One region of the Pseudoalteromonas sp. DL2-H2.2 genome, then DNA from elsewhere that is predicted to be linked to it. Evidence: predicted binding sites of a transcription regulator. Region 1 holds the regulator's gene; each other region holds the start of a gene.
The links. Region 1 encodes sigma-54, which starts transcription at its own class of promoters, with help from an activator protein. Its sites were predicted from a motif close to GTTGGCACGNNNNTNGNNT; they were not measured.
Positions count from the first base shown of each region.

Region 2: a site for sigma-54 is predicted at 2,690-2,708, ahead of L1285_RS08920 (LruC domain-containing protein). Genes of this name have one in related genera too.
Region 3: a site for sigma-54 is predicted at 4,283-4,301, ahead of L1285_RS02645 (LPP20 family lipoprotein). Genes of this name have one in related genera too.

Region 1 is NZ_JAKGBD010000002.1:634,829-642,484, reverse strand. Features, by position in the region: gene pmbA (metalloprotease PmbA) at 1-1,133, shown strand, start outside; gene mgtE (magnesium transporter) at 1,159-2,517, opposite strand; gene L1285_RS05550 (HPr family phosphocarrier protein) at 2,695-2,973, opposite strand; gene rapZ (RNase adapter RapZ) at 2,970-3,815, opposite strand; gene L1285_RS05540 (PTS sugar transporter subunit IIA) at 3,828-4,283, opposite strand; gene hpf (ribosome hibernation promoting factor) at 4,286-4,573, opposite strand; gene L1285_RS05530 (RNA polymerase factor sigma-54) at 4,599-6,107, opposite strand; gene lptB (LPS export ABC transporter ATP-binding protein) at 6,152-6,877, opposite strand; gene lptA (lipopolysaccharide transport periplasmic protein LptA) at 6,874-7,413, opposite strand; gene lptC (LPS export ABC transporter periplasmic protein LptC) at 7,403-7,656, opposite strand, start outside.
Region 2 is NZ_JAKGBD010000004.1:182,195-189,850, forward strand. Features, by position in the region: gene L1285_RS08910 (sigma-54-dependent transcriptional regulator) at 1-231, opposite strand, end outside; gene L1285_RS08915 (hypothetical protein) at 380-991, opposite strand; gene L1285_RS08920 (LruC domain-containing protein) at 1,004-2,644, opposite strand; gene L1285_RS08925 (hypothetical protein) at 2,926-3,675, shown strand; gene L1285_RS08930 (WecB/TagA/CpsF family glycosyltransferase) at 3,875-5,122, shown strand; gene L1285_RS08935 (sugar transferase) at 5,125-5,808, shown strand; gene L1285_RS08940 (polysaccharide pyruvyl transferase family protein) at 6,055-7,191, shown strand; gene L1285_RS08945 (glycosyltransferase family 2 protein) at 7,151-7,656, shown strand, end outside.
Region 3 is NZ_JAKGBD010000002.1:13,999-21,654, forward strand. Features, by position in the region: gene L1285_RS02610 (CheR family methyltransferase) at 1-119, opposite strand, end outside; gene L1285_RS02615 (chemotaxis protein CheV) at 137-1,069, opposite strand; gene flgA (flagellar basal body P-ring formation chaperone FlgA) at 1,209-1,922, shown strand; gene flgM (flagellar biosynthesis anti-sigma factor FlgM) at 1,994-2,317, shown strand; gene flgN (flagellar export chaperone FlgN) at 2,325-2,753, shown strand; gene L1285_RS02635 (hypothetical protein) at 2,769-3,113, opposite strand; gene L1285_RS02640 (ImmA/IrrE family metallo-endopeptidase) at 3,113-3,604, opposite strand; gene L1285_RS02645 (LPP20 family lipoprotein) at 3,735-4,229, opposite strand; gene L1285_RS02650 (flagellar assembly protein T N-terminal domain-containing protein) at 4,364-5,554, shown strand; tRNA gene L1285_RS02655 (tRNA-Arg) at 5,684-5,758, opposite strand; gene L1285_RS02660 (FlgO family outer membrane protein) at 5,888-6,547, opposite strand; gene L1285_RS02665 (FlgO family outer membrane protein) at 6,550-7,203, opposite strand; gene L1285_RS02670 (FlgO family outer membrane protein) at 7,215-7,656, opposite strand, start outside.

The DNA.
Region 1 (7,656 bases):
AACACAAGGGCTCTGCGTCGACGGCAGACTTGGGTCCACAGGCATTACGTTCTGTGGTGGAAAAGGCGGTTGAAATTGCCAAGTTTACATCGGACGACCCCTGTAATGGCGTGGCTGACGCAGATTTAATGCCAACCGACGTGCCGGATTTAGATCTGTTTCATCCCTGGACACTGACCCCGGAAGAAGGTGTAAAGCGCTGTTTAGAGGCGGAGCAGGCGGCATTAAATTTTGACCCACGCATCGTTAACTCGGATGGTGCCAGTGTGGCCAGTCATCAGGGCTTGCGTGTTTATGGTAACAGCCATGGCTTTCTGGCCGGATTTCCGCGCACCCGACACACTTTGAGTACTATGGTCATAGGCGAAGAGAATGGGGTGATGCAGCGCGATAATGCCTACTCAATTACGCGTGTGCATACACAGCTGAGGGATGCCGCTTCAGTGGGGATTGAGGCTGCGGAGTCGACGCTTGCCAAGCTCAACAGCCGTAAATTGGATACCATGCGGGTGCCGGTGGTATTCCGGGCCGATATTGCCAATAGCCTGTTCGGTCATCTGGTGTCTGCAATTGGTGGTGGTGCCTTGTACCGCAAGTCGAGCTTTTTGCTCGATAGCCTGGGCACTGACGTATTCGACACTTGTGTGTCTATTAAGGAGCAACCGCACCTGCGCCAGGCGCTGGCATCGAGCCCGTTTGATGCGGAAGGTGTGCGCACGGTTGAGCGCGATATTATCAAAGACGGCACGTTGGAAACTTATCTGTTACCGAGTTATGCAGCGAGACGTCTCGGCATGCGTAGCACAGGACATGCCGGTGGGATCCATAACTGGCTGGTACAGGCCACAGATCCGGATCTCGCGGCGCTGCTACGTACTATGGACCGGGGCTTACTGGTGACTGAGCTGATGGGGCAGGGTGTCAATACGGTCACCGGTGACTATTCTCGTGGTGCCGCTGGCTTCTGGGTTGAAAATGGCGAGATCCAATATCCGGTCAGTGAGATCACCATTGCCGGTAACCTCAAAGATATGTTCAAGTCAATCAAAGCCATCGGCGGAGATATTGAAACCCGTGGTGCCGTGCAAACAGGCTCGGTACTGATCGAAAGCATGCAAATTGCCGGTCAGTGATGGATTGTACTGAGTGTCTGGCTGCTTAAACAAGCAGCCAGGTTGCGGTGCCCAGGAAGGCAAAAATACCGACAATGTCGGTGACTGTGGTCAGGACAACACTGCCTGCCAGTGCCGGATCTATGTTCATTTTTTTCAGCATCAGCGGAATACTGGCTCCGGCAATACCCGCAGCGACCAAGTTCATAAACATTGCAAAGGCAATCACGCCACCCAGTACAAAATCCCACTGCCATAAAGCAATCACCCCGGCGATCAACAGGGACCATAACAGGCCGTTGAGTGCGCCTATGGCGAGCTCTTTGCCCAGCAAGAAGCGCTGGTTGGTGGCGTTAACATGACCCAGGGCAATACCACGGATCACCAGTGTCAGGGTCTGACTGCCCGCTACCCCACCCATACTGGGCACTATGCCATTTAATACTGCCAGAATGGGTAGAATATCTAGAGTACCTTCGAAAAAGCTGGCAACAAACGCGGCCATCAGGGCTGTGAGCAGATTGATCCCCAGCCAGATTGAGCGACGTCGGCTACTTTTCCACACCGGCGCAAAGGTATCTTCCTCATCATCAAGACCGGCCATACTCATCAGGCTATGTTCGGCATCTTCACGAATAACATCAACGATGTCATCGATGGTGATACGGCCCAGTAAGTGCGCGTTATCGTCGACTACCGGCGCTGAGATCCAGTTGTGGCGCTCAAACAGCTGAGCAACATCGCTTTCATCCATTGAAATGGGAATGGTTTCACGCTCTTCATTCATCAGCTCCTTGACCAGCTTGTCTGGCTGACTGGTCAGCAGCACGCTGATGGGCAGTGCACCTAAAAAACAATTGTCCTTATCCACCACATAGAGGTCATCGGTGCCATCCGGCAGCTCACCTTTAAGGCGTAAATAGCGCAATACCACATCCAGTGATACATCCGGGCGAATGGTCACAGTGTCTGTGTTCATCAGCGCGCCGGCGGAGTGCTCAACATAAGACAACGCCTGTGTGGCCCGGGCTCGGTCTTGAGAGTCCATAGCGCCAATAACGTCCTGATAGACGGGGTCTGGCAGGCTCCTGAGGACCTCACCGAGGTCATCGTCGTCCATGTCCTCGGTTGCTGCCGCAATGAGCTCAGGCTCCATTTTGGCAATGATGCTGAGCCTGACGTCTTCCGACAGCTCCTCGAGCACGTCACCCTGTATGTCCGGATCAACCAGTTGCCACAACTGGGTTCTGACTTTATGTGGGGAGGACTCAAGCAGCAATGCCGTATCGCACGGCGGAATTTCGGCTAATGTGCGCCTGACTTGAACAAACTGACCACTGTTGAGGGCATTAGTAACTTGCTGTAAAAGCTCCAGTGTGTAGTCTTGTTCAAAAACTTCAGGCATAGGCGTCCCAGATTGGATAGTCGACAGTTAAGCTTGTCATGAGTGTATTGCGCACTGATTATAGGCGTATGATAATTATAGCTGTTTTAATATCAATTGGTATAACTAAAAAAGGGGAGATAGCAGCGAGAAAGTGGCAGTCTGACGCTGCCAGAACAGGGGTAAGTCGCGTGGTCGCTACTCGGATTCGTTGAATTTATCGGCTATCAGGCTGCCGATGGCATGCAAAGCACGTTTGGCATCTGGCCCCTCGCAGACGACCTTCACTTCTTTACCCTGACTGCTTTCAAGCAGTAGTAACGCCAGCACGCTGTCTCCCTCGGCCTCCTTGCTGCCCTGGAATAAGGTGATATTGGCGTCAAACTGGGCTGACAGCTCGGCCAGCACGCTGGCAGCACGGGCGTGCAGCCCCAGTTTATTTTGGATCAGAAAAGTATCTTCAAAGCGTTGTGTCATTTTTCTTGTTCGCGGTGATGGATTTTCACATTGCTATGAGTACGAGCAAAACGCTCACCCAAAGTCTGGGCAAGATAGACGGAGCGGTGTTGCCCGCCGGTACAGCCTATAGAGATAGTCAGATAGCTGCGATTATTGCGCTCCAGGTGTGGCAACCAGGTTTGCACAAAGGTTTGGATCTGCCAGGTAAACTTTTGCACCAGGCTGTGGCTGGCCAAGTAATCAATGACGGGTTTATCTAAACCTGTCAAAGGCTTAAGCTCTGGCTCCCAGTGTGGGTTAGGTAAAAAACGGGCGTCGAAGACGTAGTCCGCTTCTTTCGGAATACCATGTTTGAAGCCAAAAGATTCAAAGGTAATGATTAATTGTTTGTCTTTTTTACCGAGAATTTTTTCCCGGATCCGCTCCGCCAGCTGGTGGATGCTCATATCTGTGGTATCTATGGTGATATTGGCACGGCGGATAAGCGGATCAAGCAGCTCTTTTTCTTTCTTGATCGCTTTGTCCAGCGACAAATCGGCCAGCGACAGTGGATGCAGACGACGCGTTTCGGAAAAACGACGGATCAGAATTTGGTCTTCACTATCTAGGTAGAAAATATTGGGCTCGGCAAATCCAGGCAGGTATTCTAGAATATCGTCAAGCTCTTGCTGATCTTTTGGCAGGTTACGTACGTCAACGCTCACAGCAATTTTATCATAACTGTCTGATACGCTGCGTACTAATGCTGGTAGCAGGTTAACTGGGATATTATCTGCGCAGTAATAGCCCAGGTCTTCCAGTACGCGAAGGGCGACTGATTTACCCGAGCCGGAACGACCACTGACAATAATTAGCTGCACTGAAACTCTCCGTTAGTTGTCAAACTCTTCAATTATCGCAAATAACTCCTGATCATTGTGAGCTTGTCTGATTCGTTTACAAAACACCTTGTTTTTAAGTTTATCAGCGATTGTTGCCAAGGTCTGCAAATGTTGTTGATTTTCTCCCTCGGGTACGATGAGTGCCACAAAAATGTCGACGGGTTGATTGTCGATGGCGTCAAAGGCAATGCCTTGTTGGTTAACCAGCAGCATGGCGACCACTTTATCTATGCCAGGCAGGCGGCCATGTGGCAGCGCGATCCCTTTACCTATGCCGGTACTACCGAGTTTTTCACGGCTCAGTAAAGCGTCCAGGATATCATGGGCATTACTGTCAGGAAGCTGGCTGTGAGCCAGTTCACTGATGTACTCTAGAATGCGTTTTTTGCTATTAAAAAGGACCGCAGCTTTGCTGCAGTCCTGTGAAATCAATGAGCTTAGTTTCATGATTAGTGTCGAGTTAGCTTCTCTTTATGCTTGATCACCTGGCGATCAAGCTTGTCGATAAGTCCGTCTATTGCGGCATACATATCCCGGTGTTCGGTTGAGGCAAAGATTTCTCCCCCGTTCACATGTAGTGTGGCTTCTGCTTTTTGGATCAGCTTTTCGACATCTAGGATAACATGCACATTATTGATGTGATCAAAGTGCCTTTCTAGCTTCGCAAACTTGTTTGTTACATAGTCTCTTAACGAATCGGTGATTTCTACATGTCGACCAGTTAAATTTAGTTGCATAAGCATTTTCCTTCTGTAGTTACGTCTAAATCAGGCTTTTACGCTGATTCGACGGTGGGATAGCCAAAGACTCTCGGTATTTGGCAATTGTACGTCTAGCCACTTTGATCCCTTGATCTGCCAATACATCCGCTATTTTGCTGTCACTTAATGGCTTAGCTGTGTTTTCAGCGGCAATTAGCTTTTTGATCAATGCTCTGATTGCAGTCGAAGAGCATTCTCCTCCGTTTTCAGTGCTGACATGGCTTGAGAAGAAATACTTCAACTCATAGATACCGCGTGGCGTGTGCATATACTTTTGCGTAGTGACACGTGAAATCGTGGACTCATGCATGTCGACCATTTCGGCCACATCATTGAGTACCATCGGCTTCATTGCCTCGGGGCCATGTTCAAAGAATGCCTGTTGTTGCTGCACAATGCAATTAGTAACTTTTAATAAAGTTTCGTTACGACTTTCCAGGCTCTTGATGAACCATTTTGCCTCTTGCAGGTGCGAGCGAATAAACTGGCTATCGGTGCTCGACTTGACGGAGCGAGACATAGCGGCGTAGTGATCGTTCACTCTGATTTTTGGCATTGAGTCCGGGTTGAGCTCAACAACCCAGCGTCCTTTCACCTTTTTCACCGACACATCCGGGATCACATAGTCCGCTTCTTCTTGCACTATGCTGGCAGCAGGTTTCGGATTCAGGCTGTGGATCAGGGTCATTACTTCTTTCAGATCCGCTTCTTTGAGCTTGGTCTTTTTCATCAAAGTGCGATAATCGCGGCTAGCCAGCAAATCAATGTGTTCAGTCAGGATTTCTTTGGTTTGAGTGAGCCAGGGGGTGTTGCGATCAAACTGGTTGAGCTGGATACACAAGCATTCCTGCAAGCTGCGCGCAGCAATACCAACGGGATCGAATAATTGCACCCGTTTCAGTACGGCTTCAACTTCGTCCAGTTCTATGTGTTCGTCGTCATTGTCTTGATTCATGCTCTCGACAATGTCTTCACAGCTGATTGTCAGCAGGCCAGCATCATCAACGGCTTCCACTATCGCCAAAGCGATGGCTCTGTCAGTTGGGCTGAAAGGCGTGAGCTCTAGTTGCCACATCATATATTCTTGCAGCGTCTCAGTGGTTTTGCCCTGATAGATGGTTTCATCTTCTGGCATCGGGCCAGAGCTGCTTGCCGGGGCGGCACTGATGTACTCGTCCCAGGTGACGTCCATTGCCAGATCGTCACTGACTGTGTCTTTGTTTAATGCAGCATCGCTGTCTTGTTCGTAGTCACTGACAGCCGAGTCCTCAAAGCTGTCATTATCATTGGTTGTGTGTTGTTCTAACTCAGTATCCGATTTGGACTGAGTTTCATTGTCATGTGATTCAGACTCACCTTCTTCCACTTCCAACAAAGGGTTGCTATCAAGCGCTTCTTGGATTTCTTGTTGGAGATCTAGCGTACTCAACTGTAACAGGCGAATGGCCTGTTGCAGCTGTGGTGTCATTGTCAGTTGCTGCCCCATGCGCAGCTGTAGCGATTGCCTCATGTATCTCTAACAATCCTTTTTGTTATTTACTTCTAATCTTATAACTATAGCCTGAATTGCTCACCTAGGTAGACATCCCGCACGGTTTGATCGGCAAGAACATGCTCCGGGGTGCCTGCTGCTATGAGTTCACCATGTGACACTATATAAGCTTTCTCACAGACGTCCAGCGTTTCACGTACATTGTGGTCGGTGATCAGCACGCCTATGCCGCGGTTTTTTAAGTGTTCGATAATTTTCTTTATATCTAACACCGAAATGGGATCAACGCCAGCGAAAGGCTCATCCAATAAGATAAATTTTGGATCTGCCGCAAGGGCGCGTGCAATTTCTACCCGGCGACGTTCACCACCCGACAAAGCCATACCCTGGCTATCCCGAATATGTTGGATATTAAATTCATCTAACAACTCGTTGAGGATGACTTCTCGCTGCTCTTTATTGAGCTCCTTACGGGTTTCCAAGATGGCCATCAGGTTCTGATAGACGGTCAGTTTACGAAAAATAGAGGATTCTTGAGGCAGGTAACCAATGCCTAACCTTGCCCGACTGTGCATAGGCAGCAAGGTAATGTCTTGATCATCAATGTGAATGCTACCCTTATCACTGGGCACCAAGCCGACAATCATGTAAAAGGTGGTGGTTTTACCCGCGCCATTAGGGCCGAGCAGACCAACAATACTGCCTGCCTCAACGCTCAATTCAACGTTCTTAACGACTTGCCTGCCCTTGTAGCTTTTGGCCAGTGCCGTGGCGGTTAACTTACTCACGGATTACCCTTCTCTTGTGGTTGCTTGGTATTGTCTTTTTCGGGTAAAAGAATGGTTCTAACACGGTTTTGTTCCTGCTCACCACGTTGTGCGCTGATCAGCTTCTTTTCCATGTCGTACACAATGGTTTGGGCGCTGATCTTTTGTCCCGCCTGGCTGATTTCGGCACCGCCTTTAATCGTCAACATGCGGTTTGCAACGTCATAACGCACTTCTTTAGCAGTGGCTTTCAGTAGTGTGCCATCGGCCTGACGCTCCTGAAACACAGCTGGGCTGCCTGTGGCGACCAGCAGCTGTTTATTTTTCCCAAGCTCTTCGCGGCGATGCACTTCGAGGCGGTCGGCCAGAATCTTACGCTCGCCGTGAATGATTTCGACGTTTTCTTCGAACACGCCGATATTGGTTTGCAACTGGGCCAGCTGGGTGCCCGAACTGATAATGACCTGATCAGCGGGTGAGTTTTCTGCGTAAGCCGCAGGATGAAACGCACTTAATGTGCACAGTAAGATCAGGGAACAGGTTAATTTATTGCTCATAATAAATTGTTTCAGTATGGTTGATGAGTTCAATGATTTCAGTGTTGAGATCGGCCACCAGGCCTTTTCCTGAAATCGTTAAGTTGGGCCCGGTAATTTCCACCGGATGTTCAGAGCGCATATGTTTTTCGTTTATGTCGACCTGCACATGGTCGGCATTGATGTGCTTAATCATGGCATCAGCTGTCAGATTGGTGGCCTGTACCTGCCCTTCCAGGATCAACGTATTATTGCCATACAGAG
Region 2 (7,656 bases), on a different contig from region 1:
AGGAAAGCGCTCGGCAACCTGAGCGAGAAATTCTATCCCCGACATATTGGGCATCATTTTATCCGATACCACCACATCAATGGGGTGTTGTTCTAACAAGGCCAGGCCTTCCTCGCCACTTTGCGCGGTATATACAGTGTAGGGCTCGTGTTTTAGCGCCCGCGTAAGTGAACGTAGAATAAGGGGCTCGTCGTCGACGAACAGCAAGGTGATGTTAGTAACCGGGTCCATGTAATCCTGCCTAATTTAACGCGTGTTAATACAAGTATTACACAGTCTTAGACAAATTGAAGCATTAATAAACAAGCAACGGCACAATGAGAAAACCGCTGCTCAGTAGTCACTGAGCAGCGGTTTGGCGAGGAAGCGATTAAACGGCTCAGTTAAACTGGTGTGCTACTGTGGTTGCCTGCATTGTGAGTTCGCTCAGTAAATGATTGCTTTGCAACATGCCATCAACGCTTATCAGTAGGGTCTGGTAATTGACCGGCACATCCAGTGTCAGCGTGAGTTGGCCTGCGCTGTTAAAGCGCGTGGTTGCCAGCAGGGCTTTGTCGGCCAGAGCTTGATCTTCATAGCTTTCAACCACCTTATGCAGGGCGTAGATTTTGACCATTTTATTGGCCAGAGAGTCACCAAAAACATCTTGTCCGCCCAGGTCCAGGGTCACGGATTTACTGGTGCTGAAGTTAAAATCGGCTTTGACGTGCAAGTCGTTGGACGTTTCGGCTGCACTGTCCAGCCGTGCTGGATCCGGGTCGTAATTTGGCGCAGGCTCGGCAGGTTGTGCCGGGGTTGCGGCACTGTCATCCGTTTGCGCCTGTGGCTGCGTGTTCGCAGTCGGTGCCGGTGTCGTAACCGTGCTACTGGATGAACTTGCCGGACTGGTGCTGGCTGGCCCGGATGAGCCGCCTTCACCACCACCGCCACCGCAGGCGCACAAGGTTAAACACAGTAAGGTCAGGGTCGAAAGTTGGTTAAATGTTGTCATGGTCGTGTCCTCTTAGTGTGCGCTGAATGTGTGGGTGGTGCGTTCGTTGGTCATAAACCAGTCCTGCGCCTGTTCGCCGTTGCTTTCTACCCAAGTTTCATAGGCAGGATAGGCCCAGATGACATCAAGATATTCTCTGGGGTAGTGCCAGTCGTTACTGATCATCAGTGCCCAGGGCAGGTTTTCGGCGGTTCTGAAATAGCGGTTGGCTTGCGCATTAGAGGTGTCATCCGCGGTGGCAAAGCGACTGCTATCAAACTTGTCTGTTGGCGGGTAGTCCGCCAGGTGGATCTCCAGTGAGCGATCCTGGGTACGATACAGGAAGAAATCAAAGTCACTGATACTGAGTGTATCCAGCCCTTGTTCAAAACTCACATCAAAGGTGTAAGGCACCGGCTCAAAGTAATCACAGGTCATCACCGTATTAAAGTGCTGACACTGGCCAGATTGCCCCGTGGTGGTGAATACATGGGTGTTACTCCACAGCGATAAAACCGCGTTGCTCTGTCCGCTTTCAGCGGTTTTGTCGAAGCTTTGCCCGTCTATGGTCAGGCTGGCTTGTTTGATCAGCCCGGGCTCACTGTTCATCAGACGCAGACCAAAGCCATTTTGATAGGCGGCGCCGCGTGCAGTGATCCAGCCATTGATGATAAAGCCGCTGATCTGGTTATCGGCGTTGTAGGTCATGCGAATACGCTGCTTCACCACTAAGTCGTTGAGGTCATGGTCGCCTCGCGCAGGCCAGTTATCTTCAAAAGCCAAAGTGGTTACCCCTTGTGCACTGGGGAAGTACTGGCTGTAAGCGCGGTTAAAGTCGTTGGGGAATTCATCCAGCTCGTCTTCAATGCCATCGGCGTCGCTGTCGTTTTGCTCGGGCATAACGGTCAGATTGAGTGCAGAAATGGCAGAAGCTGGCGAGCTTTTCACGCTGAATACGGCGTCGTTGAAATCGTTGTCGCCCCAGGTGCGTGGCAAGTCTTCAAAGCCGATGACTACTTCTTGCTCTTCTTCATCCAGCAATAACACGCAGTGCTGACGCAAGGTCTCGTTACTTTCCGGATTGAGATCAGATAATGAATAGTAATAAGGGATCTGAAATGGTTTTACGCCGGTGTAATACCAAAACCCATTTGCCGCGATAAAGAAGCCAATGCTGGTGCCTGCCGGAAATTCACCTATGCTGACTCGGTGCCCGTTGGTCAGATGAGGGTAGCTGAGGTTCGGAAAGACAATGGTCTCCTGCACCTCTTCGGGTGATTGCGGCGGATTCTCCGGGTCGAAGGTAAAGTAACCAAATGAGTTTTTGTAACCGGCACCTTCATGGATAAACGTAACAAATACTTCGGCGTCTTCAACCAGGTGTATGGTAGAACCTTCGTCACCTGTAATGAAAGCCTCATTAATCCGCGCTTCAGGCAGTGCGTTTTGAATCCGCTGGAAGAAATCCGAACTATATTCGTCACGCGCATAGATTAGTGAGTCGGGTTTACCCGTGGACTGGTTATAGCCTGTGGGCCAGGCCTGGCCAGACTGGAATTGCCAGACATACTGACCATCGACTTGCTCTACAGCGCAAGCTGCAAACGATAATAGCCCTGAGGCGATTAAGCCAGTGGCCATCAAGGGATAAAGTGGGTTAGGTAATTTCATCATAGTCGCTCCGATTGAAAGTTAGGTTTTTTCTTTCTGTGTTCGATATTTCATGAAGCGTGCCAAAATTTAACCTGTTTACTTTCAGTGGTTTATGTTTTTCTCTTGTTGTCGTTATCGGGCTTTTCGCAAATTGCACTGCATTGCGCTTTGCAAACAAAAAATGGCTGAGGAAGGGCGGTAAAACAAACAAAGTAGTCTGCCAACAGCGCGCCGCAGGATAATTTCAATGATCGGTGCAATACTTGCTTACTTAACAGGGATAAGACACAAAGGAGGTAAGTATGCACTTTGCTCAATCAGACACTTTAATATTCTCTGTGGCACTGAATGGTTATCAGTGGCGCTACCGCCGTTATCTGAACAGCCAGCGCGAGTACGCAAAGCGGATGGGGTACGATTACGTGGTGGTGACCCGCCCCTGGCTGAACCGGCTTGGCGCTGAGTGTTGCTGGCTTAAATTATTTTTGCTCAAAGCGGCGCTACAGGCCGGTTACCGGCAGGTGTTGTTTGTGGATGCCGATGCCTGTATTCAGCCACTCTGCCCGGCGCTGGATACCCTCTATCAGCCAGACAAGTTTTTGTATCTTGCCAGAGGGTATAGCGGGGCGTTTAACTCAGGTGTCATGTTAATGCGTAACTGTCCGCAGGCGATTGCCTGGCTGGATACCCTCATCACGTCTATGACGGAACCCGTGGTCGAGTCACAGGGGATTGGCTGGGGCGAAAACGGACATGTGATCCATTATGCCACGGGCTGCGCAGGCGTGGCCGAGCTGCAAAAGCACTGGAACAATACCTTTGATGCACAGCTGGATGACTATATTCGTCACTTTAACTATGGCCCCCTGAAGTGTTCGCTGCTGGATAAGTGCTTTCATACTGCCATCTTCAAATGCTCGCGCCTGCTGCTGGGTTATAGCTTGTCCCGGCCCGAAGAGCAGGCAGATAAACTGGCTGTAGTCCAGTCACGTGTCCCTGGGGCTCTGGCACAGATCCAAACCCTATATCCGCATTACTTTGCGAAATGCTGAGGTTTTTTAAAAAAGTGCTGAGGGTTTTATGAAAAAGTGCTGAGGGTTTTTCAAAATAAAAAAATTATCAAAATGCAATGCAGTTTACGCGCTTCATGTTCCTGGTAAATTTAAAATAGTCGTTATAAAACAATAAATTAAAGTTTGGCACGGTCTTCGCTATCTCCTTAGTGTAATTCACTAAACAGCGGAGGATGCGATGTCACCCTATCTTAATACTCAGTCATCACAGGCAGGTCATGCCAGCGTTAATACAGCACTGCGTGTTAGCGCAGCCCTGTTACTGGTCATCGCCCTGTTACCGCTGTTTATCGTCAATACGGCCGCGGCACTGCTGTGTTTTAAAGCACCGCTGCGTCGCCAAACCTGGATTGATATCAGTGCGCGGCCCGTGCGTCTGCTCAGCTGGCAGGTCGGCATCTGTAAACGCAGCGCGGCGCTGTTCAATGTCTTGAGCGGCTCAATCCACTTTGTTGGTAATCCTTTGGTACGCGCCGGAGTCAATATTCCTAAAGTAACGCGACTGCGCTCACCTTGTCACATGCCCGGGTTATTTGATGGCCTGTGGCTGCGCAGCCTGACCGGGCTGAATACCGACACACCACTGGCATTATTACAGCAACAAAGCCGCCAGGGTACAGCAACCGATGCGCTGCTGATCAGCAAAATCCTGTTGTGTCTGTGCCTGTATCGCAAGTCTGCAAACATGCCACAGCACAGTACCCTATTTGGTATTCCCTTTAGCAACACACAGATGCAAAACGCGGTTGACTGGGTGGTGCAGGGCAGCGAGCAGCAAGCATGTCGCTCGGCCTATTACATCAATGTTAACTCGGTCAACCTGTCAGCCGGTAACGCGCAGTTGTATCGGGTTTTGCAAGCCAGCGACCGTAATTTTATCGACGGCTCGGGCATGCGGATCGCGGCGCGTCAGGCGGGGATGAGCCTGGCTGATAACAATAATGGCACCGACATGCTGCCTGTACTGTGCCGCGCCGCCGTAACACATCAACGTTCGTTATTCCTGTTGGGTGCTCAGCCGGGCGTTGCACGCCTGGCCGCTGATAACCTGCGCCATGCCTATCCGGGGCTGCGCATCGCGGGCGTGCAGCATGGCTACTTCGATGACGACCAGGCCGTTGTCGATCAGATCAATCAAACTGGCGCCGACATAGTGCTGGTCGCGCTCGGCTCGCCGCGCCAGGAGATCTGGATAGACAGTAACAAACACAAGCTCCACGCCCAGTGTGCGCTGGCGGTTGGCGGCTTGTTCGACTTTTTCTCGGGCAACATAGCGCGTGCGCCTATGTGGATGAGAGAGCTGGGCCTTGAATGGGTGTGGCGTCTTATCCAGGAGCCTAAAGCCAAGTTTCATCGTTATGTACTCGGCAACCCCATTTTTCTCTTTCGTGTTTACGTTTTACAACAAGCTTTGCGAGGACTTTAATCATGTATAGCATCAAAAAAACCACAGCAACTCAGTTCACCCCGGTGTCATCATCTGTTTCTGAACAGACAAAACTGGACGGTCGTCACCATGGTATCCCGGCCTGCTTACAACGCCTGGCTGCGATCAGCGGATTATTACTGCTCAGCCCGTTTTTATTGCTTGTGATAGTGCTGATCAAGCTGGAGAGCCAGGGCCCGTGTGTGTACAAGCAGGTGCGGGTAGGCAAGTTGGGACGTCGTTTTACCATGTATAAGTTCCGCTCTATGTACCTGCCAAGCGATCCGCGCTTTCGCAATCCGGATCCAGCACAAAGCGACCGCGAAGGGGTCTGTGCAAAGTATCGTAATGACCCGCGTATTACCCGCATTGGCGCATTTATTCGTAAATATTCCATTGATGAGTTACCCCAGTTAATGAACGTGGCACGTGGCGACATGCTGTTAATCGGTCCGCGTCCGGCGCTGGAAAATGAAGTCAATGCGTATCAACCACACGAGCTGGGACGTCTGAACAGTGAGCAGGGGTTGACGGGTCTGTGGCAGGTAACAGGTCGCGCCGATACCACGTTTGCGCAGCAGGTTCAGCTGGATAAACAGTATATCGTGGAGCAAAGTGCGTTGAACGATGTATCGATTTTACTTAAAACCATTCCTTGTGTCCTGGGCGCCAAAGGAGCCTATTAACCCCAACGGGAGTGATAATGTTGCACTTAACTTGTGTTTTGCCATAAAACCACCGCTCAGCCGGTGGTTTTTTATTTTGAACAGGTCCATTTCTATTTTGCTAATTGTGAAAAAATAACGCGTTGCCTTTTGCAAATTAGTCCTGAAAAAAACGAGAAAAACACAAAAAACTCAATAAAAACAGCGGTGTAAATTTTGGCATGAGTGCTGCAGTAACTCAGTATCTTAACTTAACGAGGCAGCACAATGGCAGCAAAAAACAAAGCTTATATTGTTGGCTACTACGGCATGCGTAACAGCGGTGATGATGCGCTCATGCTGGCATCGGTGATGGGTGCCAGGCATTTTCTGAACAGCGAGCAGGTGACGGTCAGTGCCCCAGCAGGCGACCCTCTGGTGAACCAGTTAAATTGCAGTGGGCAACAAGCCCTGTTGTTTCGAGGTCATCAGCGACTGTGGCACTATCGCCATGCTTATGGCGCACAGCATGTGATTTTTGGTGGTGGCTCTGTGCTACACAGTAGCCGCGATATCGCACTGAAGCGCCACATGATGGCACTGAGTGGTCGCAACCTGGCGATGGCGCTGGGCGTGGGCATTGAGCCGTTTAAAACCCTGGATGACGAACTGCAATGCAAAAAGTTTCTCTACGAATGTGGCCTGGTCACACTGCGTGATAAGCAAAGCTACGACATTGCAGAGGCGTTGGCCCCGCATGCCAATCTGAAGCACACCTTCGACCTGGCGCCGTCTTTATTGCACCATCTTAAAGGCAAGCTGAATCCGGTGGCGCGTCAGGGCATTGCCTTTAACTTTTGTCCGCAATCCATTGATGCATTTGGTGCGGTCAATGAGCACAACGAGCTGCGCCGGATTGCCAAAGCGGTGGACCTGATCACCACGGTGTGGAGCTTTACCAACGAAGACATCTATCTGATTGATCTGAACGACCAGGCTCAGGGCAGCGACCGGGCCATTCACGACGAAATTGAGGCGCGCCTGCCTGACTACGTGACAGTTAAACGGATTCGTTATGTACCGAACCCAGCCAGTATCTTGCAGTGTATGGCGATGTTCAGGGTGGTCGTTGGCATGCGATTACATGCACAAATTTATGCCTATATGACGCAAACGCCCTTTATCAGCCTGCAATATCACGCCAAATGCACACAATGGTGTGAGCAAATTGGTCTGCCCGAGCAATACGCGTTTGATGCCAATGAGTTTAACCCGGATACCCTGTTTCGGGTGATGTATCGGGGTCTGGATCGCGGCTTTGACGCGCCGCGCCTGGCCATAGGTCAAGCCACTACTTTATCCCTTTCTAACTGGAGCGAACACTATGAACACCATCCAATTCACAGTCGTTATTCCGCTGTATAATAAAAGCGAGTGCATTGTCCGGGCACTGCAAAGTGTTCACACGCAGCACCATCAGGCCGCGGAAATCATAGTCGTTGACGATGGCTCGACCGACGATAGCCCGCAAAAAGTGATTGATCTGGGCTTGCCCAATTTACGTCTGGTACGTCAGACCAATCAGGGTGTCTCTGCTGCGCGTAATAAAGGGGTTAAAGCGGCAAGCAGTGATTACGTGGCATTTTTGGATGCCGATGACACCTGGAGCCCGTTCTTTTTGGCACGTATGGCTGAGCTGATCCAGCGTTTTCCGCAGGCGGGCCTGTTTGCCTCGCGTTACCAGAAAGTGTTGGATAACGGCGAGTATATCGACGCCAAAATCGCATTGACCAACTGGGCACCCGAGGGCTATGAAATGGACAACTACTTTGAGGTGGCGGCGAATGGTGATCTACCCTTTACCATGTCGAGTTTAGTGGTCGACAAAAC
Region 3 (7,656 bases), 620 kb from region 1:
GGCGCCAGTCGGCTTTTTACTAAATAAAGTTTATTGTCGCCCAGTACAATCCCACACTGTTGTTCTAAAAAAGTGCGAAACTGGTCATACTCGCTTTGTTCTAAGTGTTTATTTTCCAAAGTATTACCGCCACTAATTAATCGCAATGAACCCATTTCTTCACGGCTGTTGCCAATTCATCGGGGTTAAATTTAGCAATAAAGTCATCAGCACCGACCTTTTCGATCATTGCGTGGTTAAATACGCCACTCAATGAAGTATGTAAAATAACATGCAAAGGCGCCAGTTTAGGATCCGCTTTTATCTCTGCGGTCAGGGTGTAGCCATCCATTTCAGGCATTTCAACGTCTGAGATCAATAAGCCCACGCGTTCAGTGACATCGTTCTGGCAATCCATCTCCGCAATTTCCTTCAAGCGGATCAGGGCTTCTTTACCATTTTTGGCCAGCTCAGTCTGCACACCTAATGGCTCCAGTGCGCGCTTGACCTGATTACGTGCTACCGCAGAATCGTCGGCAATAAAGACAATACGCTCACCCAGGTCTCGTTGCATTTCACCGTCGGCGACAATTTCTTGACTCACTTCAGTGTTAATTGGGCAGATCTCGTTAAGGATCTTTTCTACATCGAGGATCTCAACCAGCTCATTTTCAATTTCGGTGACCGCAGTCAGATAGGAATAACGCCCTGCGCCTGAAGGCGGTGGCATTATTTTTTCCCAGTTCATATTTACAATGCGCTCAACCGCACCCACCAAAAACCCCTGCACAGAGCGGTTATACTCAGCAATAATGATGAAGCAGTCTTTGATATTTTCGATAGGTGGCCCGCCGACAGCCAACGACATGTCGATCACGGAAATGGTTTGCCCCCGAATGTGTGCAACGCCTCTGATAAACGCATTGGACTTGGGCATTGCCGTCAGGGGTGGGCACTGTAGTACCTCTCTCACTTTGAATACATTGATCCCAAAGCGTTGGCGCCCTCTGAGGCGAAATAGTAAAAGTTCAAGTCGGTTTTGACCCACCAACTGCGTTCGTTGGTTTACTGAGTCCAAAATACCTGCCATGTCATTCTCCTGCTATAAAACTGCTTATCGGAACAATGTTTGCTTGTACTCTACCATTCAAAGTCGCCCTTGAAGCGGTGAGGCAAATCACGCAAAATCTTTATACCTTGTTTCACCCCATAAGCATAGTCGAAACATCATGAGTTTGTTAAAAATTACATTATCCGCTTATTTCTTTCCCATAGTGGCATATTTTTTAGCCACGTCATTTGCTTATGGTCAAACCTATGAGTCAAAAGACATTGAGAAATTAGCAATAGATTTTATTGCAACGCAGACCCCTGCGCCCACTCAGGCAGAAGAAGAGCAGCACGTTACGGCGTTACCACTGGATACCCGCATTCCTGAACGTCAATGCCTGCAACCACTGCAAGTTAGCAGCAAATCCAGCCCGCCTTTTAATCGTCAGGTGACGGTTATGGTGCGCTGTGACGACCTGGAGTCGTGGGTCCAGTTTGTTCATGTAAAAATCGAAACACTGCTCCCTGTGATTGTCAGCACCCGTATGCTTGATAAAGGCGTACTGTTAACTGCAGAGGATTTAACAATCGAGATGCGACCCAAGCACTTTGTTCGTGCGGCCAATATTGACGATATGGCACTGCTTGTGGGCAGCAAAACCAAACGCCGCATCCAACAGGGTAAACCGCTTAGCATGTTTCAGATTTGCATGATTTGCAAAGGCGATAACGTGACAATTCTGGCCAGTGATGGCACACTTATGATTAAAACCAATGGTATTGCCTTGCAGGATGGGAACTTAGGAGAGCAGATCCGGGTCAAAAATGCGAGGTCAGGAAAAACGGTGCTTGCACGGGTGAAAGATGTTGATTCAGTAGCAGTCAAAATCTGATTTTTTTGCTAAAGTAAGCGAAAGGCTTGCCGATATAAAGGCTGAAGCAATTTAACTAACGGGTCATCATCATGGTAAACAACATTAACGGTCAAAATCAGCCGAACAATGTTGCAACGAATGCAAAGCAACAACGTGCTGAATTACAAAGAAATGAAGCAAGCAACACGACAGCCAAGCCACAAGCGCAAGCTAAAACCGCTGCCGACTCAGTGAGTCTGACGCCGCAAGCTCAGCAACTGAAAGGGTTGCAGGAAAAAGCGCAACAGGCACCGTCTTTCGACAGTAAAAAAGTCGATGAACTGAAAAAAGCCATTGCCGAGGGCAAGTATCAGGTAGACAGCGAAAAGCTGGCTAAGAACATTGCCGCCTTTGAGTTCGATTTATTTGGATAGAGTATAAGTGGACGACCAAACGGCACTGTGTGCCCATCAGCTAACAGCGCAAATTAATCTTCTGGAAGCTCTGACCCAGCTTCTGGATGATGAACTGGACGCGCTTGCTTCTCGCAACGGCGACAACCTCAAAGAAATCGCCCGCACTAAGCTTACGACCCTTAATCAGTTGCAAAAGCTGGATAAAGATCTGTCTAAATACCCGCAGGCCACGTTCAGCCACGAAGAAATCACCCCGTTAACCGAGCAGGTTAAAGACTTACTGTATCGCTGCAAAAGACAAAATGACGTTAACGCCCAGGCTGCGCACCAGGCACAGCTAACCGTTCGTGAGCTGAAAGACATTTTGATCGGCGCGCCCACCTCGATGACCTATGGGCAAGATGGCAGTGTGGTCTCTAATATGGGTGAGTTGGTTAAAAATCTTAAAGCCTGAGTGCTCAGGCTAAATCTACTCGGCTTTGGTGGGAAACAGGTTTTTGGTGATCACCAGAATCACGCCGAACACCTCGGCCAGCGTTCCCGCCATGTACAAATTCAGTGTCCATTCTTCAAAATGCAACTTATCCATACCCACCAGTACGAGCACTAAGTTCATAATCAAAAGTTGTACGGCAAGAATAACGATAAACCACAAAGCATAACGCTGTTTCAGGCCACGGTCAGACTCGGCATCTTTGACCTTCTGCGCCTGCATAGGGTCAACATTGGTGAATTTGTTCTCTTTGACGTTGTGTTTAATTTGCGCAACAAACGATGACTGCTCGGCCTTACTATCTTCCCTGTTTTGCGTCATTACAACAGCTCCAGCGCATTGAGCTTATATTTGAGGGCTTCAACGGACACACCAAAATGCAGCGCCATTTCAAAGTGGGCCATTTTCTTACGATGCAGCTTTTTCACTTCTTCATTGGGCATTAATAAGTTGGCAGCAAACTGGTTGGCGAACACTTCTTCCTCGTCTTCGCCGGTAGACGCGCTGGGGCCTCTGAGGTCAATATATTCGTATTCTTTGTCTGTATTGTCAGACTCAATACGGGAAATATAATGGCCAAGCTCATGGGCACAGCTAAAACGCTTGCGATTTAGGTGGTCGTCCTGATGTAACACGATAACCGGATCGGCACCCGCCTCTTTGATCAACGCACCCGACACCTTATCTGGTAGCGCCATTTCTACAACGTCCAGACCAAGCGACTTACAAATGGTCACAGGGTCAACCGGAAACTGACAGTCACACCACAAACGTTTAAGCACCTTTTGCGCTTCATTTCTCGGATCAAGCACCGACAAATCTCCCATTAACCTTACTATGCACCTCAGCATCGCTGAGGTGATGTGTATATTTAAACAGTATAAATTGAAGGCACAATGAAAGCAAAGGACATAATTTACCGCCCTAACCCGTCAGGCTCGCTCAGTAATACGTGACGCGCTCGACTTTGCGTGGTTTAACTTCACCGATATACAAATCGTGAACCCGCTTCATATCCAGCTCCAGCTCTGTGGTATAAATATCGCCAACCGCATAGCTTTTCATTACCTTAGCACCGCGGATCAAGCCCTGTACCTGGCTGCGTAACCCGTCGTTTTGTGCAATTGCGCCCTGTACCGTGGTACTGGCACTTAATCTGTGACCATATACCTGCTCAGCCAGCTCACGATAGGCTTCAAGCTTAGATACCTTAATGGCCATCAGCATTTTTTCTGTGTCGCTGCTGCCGGGCTGTGAACTCAGTGGCGCATAGCCAACCGCCTTAAGCACAGGGTAAGAATCGGGTTTTACATAACTGTATTCAACATGCTTATCTATAATAGAGCTACATCCCGCCAGGCTTAGTCCTGTTGCAACAACACAGAATTTAACCAGGCTGACTATCCGTTGATGCCAAAGCGCTCTAAACTGATTCATAGGGTAACTCCTCTGTGTGGCCCGTTGGCCATATCATCAAGTAAGGTTTCTGTATGCACAAACCTTGCCAACACCATTGGCACGAGACTTGCTGATTCAGTATAGAGATTTGCTTAGAGTTCGGTAATAAAGTCATGAAATTGTCGCGTATTATGAGTGTGTTACTGGCTACCGCCAGTTTTGGGGCCAGTGCAGAGTGGTTTGAAGTAACGGGCTATGCCAATGCGCACACCGAAGATCTGGCCGAAGCACGCCAGGAGGCGGTGCAGGATGCCATCACTCAGGCGCTGATCTTCTCCGGTGCGACCGTATCCAGCGTTCAGACCCTGGCGGATGGCGTGCTCACGCAAGATCAGATCAAGATAAAAAGTCATGGCGAGATCCAACAGATCAACCTGGTTTCTGAACAAAAGCAAGATGGGGTCGTCAGTGTTACTTTGCACCTTGACATCTTCCCCAAACTGGAGCAGTGCGCACAAGCGGCGGTGGCAAAACAGGTGACCATCACACAAAGTCAGCTTATTCAGCCGCATCAGGCACGCCTGGGTCAAATTTTTGACATTGCTAAAGCCACCAGTGAACGCCTTTACCATACACTGGCACAACGCAATCTCACCGTTAAGCCGATCCCCTATCTGGATCATGCGATCAATGCCCGTCCGTTTTTTACCCAACGCTTTGAATACGATGGACAGCTGATCGATTCGCTGACCACCCTAAGTAATAGCCAGTACGTGCTAATGAGCCAGATCACGGACGTTGCTGCGGGAGATAAAACCAACGATGACTACGCATTCTGGCAGGATGAAGAATACGTGCGCAGCTTTAAAATCGACTTTGTTGCATTTGATGCCCTGACCCGAGACAAGGTCTGGCAAAAACACTATGCCGTCAGTGGCGTCTGGCCTTTCGAAAAGACCAAAATTGTTGATGTCTACAGTGATACCTTTTGGCGTACCAACTACGCCAAACAGATCCAGAGCGTTTTTAACAGCGTAGCGCAGGATCTGGACTCGGCACTGTCATGCCTGCCCAGCAAAGGCAAGATCCTGCACCGGGAACAGGGCAAGCTGGTGATCAACCTGGGCCGCAATCATGGTATTGAAATTGGCCAGGTGCTAACAATCTCTCACCGCCGCGACATGCAGGGCTCGACCAACCAGTTTTTTCCGCAAAGTATTAAGACCCTCAATCAGGTGCGTATTACTCAAGTAAATGCACAAAATGCGATTGCCGAGAACATATCAAAGCGCCCGCTGAATAACATTCAGATCAACGATCTGGTGGAAGTCATGGTACAAACCCAGGAAGACTTTGCGCTTTAGCCGCACAACATCAAAAGTACGCTCGATAAAATTAGTCACCCTCTCATGATGAGGATCACTTATCCGAGTTCAGGTCGTTCAGAATGAGGTTTGCTTGCTGTATCGGGGTTGATTTAAAAGAAAAGTAGCTGGCGGCCCCTGCAGGAATCGAACCTGCAACTACCCCTTAGGAGGGGGCTGTTATATCCATTTAACTAAGAGGCCGTGTCGCTGCGAAAAATACTAAGCGTTTTCGCTTAATTGGTCAACCATTTGATTCTTAATACAATAAATGATGTTTTTACGGTGGGTGAGCTGCGGCAAAGGAAAAATCAGCGCTTTGCCGCTAAATGGCTATCTGGCCGCGGTTGCGCCGGAATCTAACACAAAGTAGGGAATAGTCACCATACAGCTGGCAACCACCAGCCGGCTTTCAAAATCGAGCAGCCGCGCATTGACTTCTACGCCCCGGTCGCGATAAATCATAGTACCCGACAGCACGTGGCTGGGCTCGGGTTTACCCGGTAAGGCTCTGCTATCGCGGGAAAACAAAAAATCGCCACTGCGGGTGACCTGGATCTGTTGCTGTGACTTGAAATCCAGCGCAGCATAACCCAGCTTTTGGAAAGCATGGATCAGGTTCTCGGCCAGCTGATTACCCAGCTGATTGCTGCTTCTGAGCGTATCATCAAAGCTCACAAAGCTTGTGACCGCCACGGAATGAGGGTGCACGCCTAATAAAGAGTCGGACAGCTCAAGCGCTATCTGAGATGCATAGTTGGCCACCTGTTTACGGTGTCGTTCGCTGATAAAGCCTGGGTCAATCGGCTGCTCGGCCTCTGGCGCTTGTTCCTCCAGAGCTTCATAAAGCACTTCTATCTCTCTAAACTTGGCCACTTTGGGCGTCATGGGGGTGGTTTCCACTGCCTGTGGCGCCGGCTGTGTCCCCATCATCTGACAGCCACTCAACATGACTATCGACAGCGTTAAGCCACTCAGAATGCGTGTTTTCATGATCACTCACCCGCTCGTTGTAACCGGATCCCTTCGTGGATAGCACCGTCTCTTAGCGCATTCACCACTGACTGAGGTAAAAACCCTTGGGCAGTACCTACTACCACTTTGCTTTGCATACCCACGATCCGGGCATTCACTAAGATCCCCCCCTGATGATGGGTCAAGGTGCCTGCCAGTACGTATTTAAATGGCAGCTCATCAGAGAGCTCTAAAAAGTCACGACTGAAGATAAAATCCCCGTGCTTGGTGACACGCATAAAGTCCGTGGTTTTAAAGTCGATCACCGGAACGCCAAAGTTATGCAACTCATGAATAAAGCTTTCGGCAATCTGGTTGCCAAGCAAGGTCGCATGATTAAAGTCTTCGTCTAAAAAGACAAAACTCGATACCGCCACCGGCGTCTGGTCATTAATGTATTTCACATTACTCACCATGTCCTGCATCAGCTTCTGTACATAGTGCGTCACATTTTTGGCCGCCATGCGTTGTGATACAGACATTTGTTGCACGCCCCTGGGATGAGCCTGAAATTGTTCAGCCGCACTGAATTTGCCCGGTGACGTGGCGGTTTCCTGGTGTTTTGTCATACCCAGTTGTGCGCACCCAAATAAAGTCAGGGTGGGTAACACAAGTGCTATCACAGATTTTTTCATCTTTGTCTCCACTAATACTGGCCGCGATGTAGTTTGCCATCTCGCATCTGGGCTTTTTCATTGCCCCACAGCACCGCCTTGGGCACGGATATGGTCGCCGCGGATGCCGTGCGACTATCAAGCATAGTGATCAATCGCGCATTGATCGTGTAATGCTCGTGGCTTTCACTGATGGTGCCTGTCAGGGCAAGGTCAAATTTATGACGTTCGCGCAGCAGGGCAATATCACGGTTTAATAAGTTATCGGCACTGTCCGACAAAGTTAAAGTGCGTTGTAGCCGAAACTCCACCACTTCCAGGCCCATCTGCGTCACATAGCTGATCAGACTTTCCTGAACCTGGGTGCTTAGGCCACTGCCCTGATTGCTGGCAACGGCATTACCCAGCTGATCAGCCAGATAAAAGCTCGTCACCGCGACAGTCGCGCCCGGTTTAAGCGGACGGCTGTGTTCG